DNA from 2 places in the Streptomyces laurentii genome. Region 2 is predicted to be linked to the other one. Evidence: predicted binding sites of a transcription regulator. Region 2 holds the regulator's gene; the other holds the start of a gene.
What was found. Region 2 encodes HspR, which represses chaperone genes until heat shock. Its sites were predicted from a motif close to TTGAGNNNNNNNNNCTCAA; they were not measured.
Positions count from the first base shown of each region.

Region 1: lon (endopeptidase La) is a predicted target of HspR. The motif match lies at 2,232-2,250, and genes of this name have one in related genera.

Region 1 is NZ_JBEYHT010000001.1:196,259-199,664, reverse strand. It holds gene lon (endopeptidase La) at 1-2,209, opposite strand, end outside; gene ABZ693_RS00930 (hypothetical protein) at 2,525-2,887, shown strand; gene ABZ693_RS00925 (DUF4259 domain-containing protein) at 2,983-3,406, shown strand, end outside.
Region 2 is NZ_JBEYHT010000006.1:34,911-38,316, reverse strand. It holds gene ABZ693_RS05625 (Rieske (2Fe-2S) protein) at 1-52, opposite strand, end outside; gene ABZ693_RS05620 (hypothetical protein) at 49-408, opposite strand; gene ABZ693_RS05615 (helix-turn-helix transcriptional regulator) at 540-1,520, shown strand; gene ABZ693_RS05610 (heat shock protein transcriptional repressor HspR) at 1,627-2,094, opposite strand; gene dnaJ (molecular chaperone DnaJ) at 2,099-3,277, opposite strand; gene grpE (nucleotide exchange factor GrpE) at 3,308-3,406, opposite strand, start outside.

The DNA.
Region 1 (3,406 bases), on a different contig from region 2:
TCGGCAGGACGCGGCCGGTCAGCGAGACCTCGCCGGTCATCGCGACATCGGTGCGAACCAGCCGGCCCGAGAGGAGCGAGGCGAGGGCCGTCGTCATGGTGATGCCGGCGCTCGGACCGTCCTTGGGCACCGCGCCCGCCGGGAAGTGGATGTGCACGCCGCGGTCCTTCAGGCCGGTGACGGGCAGTTCCAGTTCCGCGCCGTGGGAGCGGAGGAAGGAGAGCGCGATCCGCGCGGACTCCTTCATGACGTCGCCGAGCTGGCCGGTGAGGGTCAGTCCGGCCGCGCCGGTCTCCGGGTCGGCCAGCGACGCCTCGACGAACAGGACATCGCCGCCCGCGCCGGTCACCGCGAGCCCGGTGGCGACACCGGGCACGGAGGTACGGCGTTCGGCCGGGTCCTGCGCCGACTCGGGGACGTGGTGCGGACGGCCGATCAGGCCGCGCAGCTCGTCGGGTCCGATGGTGAACGGCAGCTCCCGCCCGCCGAGTTCGTGCTGGGCGGCGACCTTCCGGAGCAGCCGGGCGATCGAACGCTCCAGGGTGCGGACGCCCGCCTCCCGGGTGTACTCGCCGGCGAGCCGGCGCAGCGCCGCCTCCTCCAGGACGACCTCACCCTTCTCCAGACCGGCCCGCTCCAGCTGCCTCGGCAGCAGGTGGTCGCGGGCGATGACGACCTTCTCGTCCTCGGTGTAGCCGTCGAGCCGGACCAGCTCCATCCGGTCGAGCAGGGCCTCCGGGATGGATTCGAGGACATTGGCGGTCGCCAGGAACACGACGTCGCTCAGGTCGAGTTCGACCTCCAGGTAGTGGTCGCGGAAGGTGTGGTTCTGCGCCGGGTCCAGGACCTCCAGGAGGGCCGCGGCCGGGTCGCCCCGGTAGTCGGAGCCGACCTTGTCGATCTCGTCGAGCAGCACCACCGGGTTCATGGACCCGGCTTCCTTGATCGCCCGGACGACACGGCCGGGCAGCGCGCCGACGTACGTCCGCCGGTGACCGCGGATCTCCGCCTCGTCGCGTACGCCGCCGAGCGCGACGCGGACGAACTTCCGCCCCATCGCGTGCGCGACCGATTCGGCGATCGAGGTCTTTCCGACGCCGGGCGGGCCGACCAGCGCGAGCACCGCGCCGCCGCGACGGCCGCCGACGACCCCGAGGCCGCGCTCGGCCCGCCGCTTGCGCACCGCCAGGTACTCGGTGATCCGCTCCTTCACGTCCTCCAGGCCCGCGTGCTCGGCGTCGAGGACCGCCTGGGCGCCCTGGATGTCGTACGCGTCCTCCGTACGCTCGTTCCACGGCAGTTCGAGCACGGTGTCGAGCCAGGTGCGGATCCAGGACCCTTCCGGGGACTGGTCGCTGGAACGCTCCAGCTTCTCGACTTCCTTCAGGGCCGCCTCGCGGACCTTCTCCGGCAGGTCGGCGGCCTCGACGCGGGCGCGGTAGTCGTCGGACTCGTCACCCTCGCCCTCGCCGTTGAGGTCGCGCAGTTCCTTGCGTACGGCGTCGAGCTGGCGGCGCAGCAGGAACTCGCGCTGCTGCTTGTCGACGCCCTCCTGGACGTCCTTGGCGATGGTCTCGGCGACGTCCTGCTCGGCCAGGTGCTCGCGCAGCTGCGCGGTGGCGAGCCGGAGCCGGGCGACCGGGTCGGCGGTCTCCAGCAGGGCGACCTTCTGGTCGACGGTGAGGAAGGGCGAGTAGCCGGCGTTGTCGGCGAGGGCTCCGACGTCCTCGATCTGCTGGACGCGGTCGACGACCTGCCAGGCCCCGCGCTTCTTCAGCCAGCTGGTGGCCAGCGCCTTGTACTCCTTGACCAGCTCGGTCACGGAGCCGGGAATCGGGTCGGGCAGGGTCTCCTCGACGGTGCCGCCCTCGACCCACAGGGCCCCGCCGGGCCCCGTCGTCCCGGCGCCGATCCGCACCCGCCCGCGACCGCGCACGAGCGCGCCGGGGTCGCCGTCGGACAGCCGCCCGACCTGCTCGACGGTGCCGAGCACACCGGTCGCGGCGTACGTGCCGTCGACCCGGGGCACGAGCAGCACCCTCGGCTTGCCGCTGCCCCCACGCGCGGCGGCCTGCGCGGCCTCGACCGCGGCCCGCACCTCGTTGTCGGACAGGTCCAGCGGCACGACCATTCCGGGCAGCACGACCTCGTCGTCGAGCGGCAGCACAGGCAGGGTAAGCGGCGCGGACGCCACGGACTCGGAAGCCATGATCTCCCCTTCGGCAGTCAAGTTGAGCTACACCGACTCAATGCATGTGAGCCTCCCGGTGTTCCCCACCCTTGTTCGCTCTGAGCGATCACCCCGGCCGGGCCTTCGGACGGCGTCGGCCGAAGTGGGGGTGCGGCAGGACACTCGGCCTGCCGCAGGCGGCCACATAGGCTCGCGCCATGGGTGCGTTCTTACCGTTTCTCATCTGACGGCGGGCTTCGCCGCGGTTCTGGCGTTCTTCGCGTGGCCGGCCGTACGGATACGGCGCCGGGGGCTCGGCCGGTGGGCCGGTCTACTGAGGCGGGGTGCCGGCCGATGACCACGGTGCTGTGGGTCGCGGGAGTGATCGTCACGCTGGGGGCCGGCGCGTTTCTGGCGGACCGCGTGCTGCTGGCGATGGAGGCGCGCGGCTGGATCTACTGGCGCAAGACCAAGGGCCTGTCGTCCATCGGCGTCGATTTCGTCCAGGAGGGCGACCCCGGAGCCCAGGCGGTCAAGCGCGCGATGGAACAGGAACGCGTGCGGAAGAACGTCAAGCCGGCGGAGGACCCGCCCTTCCGGGTGGACCTGGGCTCCGGCACGGTGCACATCCGCCGCAGAGGCACGGGCACGGAGACAGAGAAAGAGACAGAGACAGAGACGAACACGAACACGGGACGCGACGAACGGGAGCCGTGAGCCCGCTCCGCCCTCCCCCTTCTCTTTCCACCTCCCCGGCCGTTGTCAGTGGTGGCTGCCACGATGCCCGCACACCACCTCAAGGAGGAGCGGACATGGGCACCTGGGACATCGGCCCCTTCGACAACGACACCGCCGCGGACTGGTGCGGCACCCTCGACGACGCCTCCTTGGAGGCGCGCCAGGGCCTGGTCCACGACACGCTCGCGGGGGCGGTCGGCACGACCGACGAGCTCGACGCGGACGTCGCCGCCGAAGCCGTCGCCGCGGCCGCCCTGGTCGCCACGCAATTCCCTGGCGGCGAGCGCGCCCACCCGCACTACGGACCGGACGAGCCCCTCCCCGACCTCACCGGTCTGCGCGCCCTCGCCCTCCAGACCCTCGACCGCGTCGTGACCGAGCCGTCCGAACTCCTCGAACTCTGGGAAGAATCCGGCGAGGGCAACCTCTGGCAGTCGGGCATCGACCGGCTGCGCACCGTACTCGCCCCCACGCCTCCCGGCGAACAGCTCGCTCCGA
Region 2 (3,406 bases):
GGTAGGCCGAGGCCATCTCCCGTCGGAACCGGGAGTCGTCGGGTACGTTCATACGCCCACGAAGCTCCACCCGGGATCGGCGGCCACGTCGGGAGCGACCGACCAGCCCGGGTCGCCGACCGCGGCCGGGGTGTTCAGGTGCCAGCCCGGGTCCTGCGCCACGGCGGGGGCGGCGACCCACCAGCCAGGGTCCCCGGCGACGGCCGCGGGGGCGACCGACCAGCCCGGGTCCTTCGCCACGGCGGGGGCGACGGACCAGCCCGGATCGTTCCAGCCGGGGTCGTTTGCCACTGCGAGCGTGCCGGAAGGCTCCGTGTGCCAGCCCGGGTCAAGGGCGATGCCCGCGCCGACTGACGCAGCCGCGATGAAGGCGACTCCAGCCACCGCGCTTATGAGCTTCTTCTTCATCACCGAGCAACCTCACTTGAAGGAAACGTGATTTCCGACCCCCGCAAGTAAGACGATGGCTTAGTCTCTGCGCGCGCACCACCAAACCCATGCATCATGTTCCTGAGATGCAGGAGCCTGGGGGTGTACATATGCGGAAAGAGGCGGACGAAATCGGGCACCCTCATTCGCATGCGGAGCTGTGCAAAGCGGGGGCCGAGCTCTACGCGGTGGCGTTGCGGACGGGGCGAATACGCCGGTCAGAGGCAGTGGAGGCGCCCTGCCTCCTCGACCTCTCGCTGTTGCACCCCGACCCGGACGACGCGCAATGGCTGCGGCCCGTCCCGCCGTCCGCCGCCCTCGCCCAACTCCTGTCGCCCATCGAGCGGGAGATCCTGGACCGGCGCCGGCTGACCGTCGCGCTGTCCGACACCTTCGCGCCATTCATGGCCATCAGCGCGCACGACTCACCGTCCTCACACGCCATTTCCGTGCTCGAGGGCATCGACCGCATCAACGCCACCCTGGACCGGGTCGTCGCGAACTGCCGCAGCGAACTGCTCACCATCCAGCCCGGCGGCGGCCGCCCCGCCCACGCCCTCAGCGAGGCCCTGAGCCGGGTCGCGCCGCTGCTCGGCCGCGGCATCCAGATGCGCACGCTCTACCAGCACACGGCCCGGCACACCGAACTCACCCTCGCGTACCTGGAACACGTCGGCCCCGAGGTGCAGGTCCGCACCCTTGAGGAGATCATCGACCGGCTGATCATCGTCGACCGCGAGGTCGCCTTCATCCCGGCCAGCCGGGACCGGCAGATCGCCCTCGAACTGCGCCATCCGGGCCTCGTCGCGTACCTCAGGGGCGTCTTCGACCAGTTCTGGCAACTCGCCGTCCCTATAAGAGACGAGATCCCCTACGACCTCAAGACGGACGGCATCAGCGGCGTCCAGCGCTCCATCGCCAAGCTCCTCGTCGAGGGGCATGTCGACGAGGCCATCGCGCGCCGCCTCGGCATGAACGTCCGTACCTGCCGGGCCCACATCGCCAAGCTCGCCGCCGCCCTGGGCAGCGGCAGCCGGGCCCAGCTCGGCTATCTGATCGCCCAGTCCGGCATCCTCGAACGCGACGAGTGACCTTCTTGTAGGGCCGTTTTCACCGCCCATGCGAAAGGCCCCCTCCGAAGAGGGGGCCTTTCGGCGGAACATGAAGGACGCGCGCGACGCGCACGCGACTCGGGGATCACTCCCCGCGCTTGTGCCCCGGCCGCCACACCACGAGCGCGCTGGCCTGCTGCACGTCCGTGTACGGCACCAGATCGCGCCGGTACGAGGCGTGCACCTGGGCCTCGCGCTGGCGCATCGCCGCCGCCGCGCCCTCGACCGCGGTCGACAGCTCGGCCACCCGCGCCTGGAGCGCCGCGACCTGGTTCTCCAGCTCGATGATGCGCTTGATGCCGGCCAGGTTGATGCCCTCGTCCTGCGACAGCTGCTGCACCTGACGGAGCAGCTCGATGTCGCGGGCCGAGTAACGGCGGCCGCGGCCGGCCGTCCGGTCCGGCGAGACCAGGCCCAGGCGGTCGTACTGACGCAGCGTCTGCGGGTGCAGACCGGACAGCTGGGCCGCCACCGAGATGACGTACACCGGAGTCTCTTCGGTCAGTTCGTACGCCCGGTCGGCGAATCCGGGGTGTCGGCGGCGTCCTTCCATGTCCTCATGCTCCCTTCGCGGCCTGGAACAGCTCTGCTCTCGGGTCGGTGTCCGCCATGGCCTCGCGGTACGTCTCCAGAGCCTCGCGGGCCTTGTCGGCCAGCTCCTTCGGCACCGCGACCTCCACCGTGATCAGCAGATCGCCGCGGGTGCCGTCCTTGCGGACCGCGCCCTTGCCGCGGGCGCGCATGGTGCGGCCGTTGGGGGTGCCGGCGGGCAGCTTCAGCGTCACCGCCGGGCCGCCCAGGGTGGGCACCTTGATCTCGCCGCCGAGCGCCGCCTCGTCGAACGTGACGGGCACCGTGACGGTGAGGTTGTCGTCCTTGCGGCCGAACACCGGGTGGGCGTCGACGTGCACGACGACGTACAGATCGCCGTTCGGCCCGCCGCGCTCGCCCGGAGCGCCCTTGCCGCGCAGCCGGATCTTCTGGCCGTCGAAGACGCCCGCCGGGATCCGGACCTGCATGGTCCGCGAGGACTTGGCCCGGCCGGAACCCTTGCAGACCTCGCAGGGGTTCTCGGCGATGAGGCCGCGGCCCTTGCAGTCCACGCACGGGTCGGTCAGCGAGAAGCCGCCGCCGCTGCCGCGCGAGACCTGCCCGGTGCCGACGCAGGTCGGGCACACCCGGGGGGTGCCGTTCTTGTCGCCGGTGCCCGAACACGCCTTGCACGGCTGCTGGCTGGACATCCGCAGCGGTACGGTCGCGCCCTCCATCGCCTCGGTGAAGCTGAGCGTCACCTCGGACTCGATGTCCTGGCCGCGCCGCGGCTGGACGCGGGTGCCCGCGCCGGCCCCGCCGCGGTTGAACAGACCGCCGAACACGTCTCCGATGCCGCCGCCGAAGCCGCCGGGCCCGCTCGGGCCGCCCTGGGCGCCCCCGAAGAGGTCGCCCAGGTCGAAGTTGAACGAGCCGCCGCCCGGGCCGCCGGCCCGGAAGCCGCCGTTCCCGAACAGGGCGCGCGCCTCGTCGTACTCCTTGCGCTTCTTGGGGTCGCCGAGGATGTCGTTGGCCTCGGAGATCTCCTTGAAGCGCGCCTCGGCGCCGGAGTCGCCCTTGTTGGCGTCCGGATGGTTCTCGCGGGCGAGCTTCCGGTACGCCTTCTTGATCTCGGCGTCGGTGGCGTCCTTGGGGACGCCGAGAACCTTGTAGTAGTCCTTCTCGACGAAGTCCTTCGTGCTCATCGACGTCCCTCCTCTCGGACGATCGTCGCGTCAGCCCGCCTCGGGGCCACCGCTCTCCTCGTCGGCCTTCTTCTCTTCGTCCTTGCCGGCCGGAGCCGCGCCCGGCTGGGGCTCGGCGACGGCCACGCG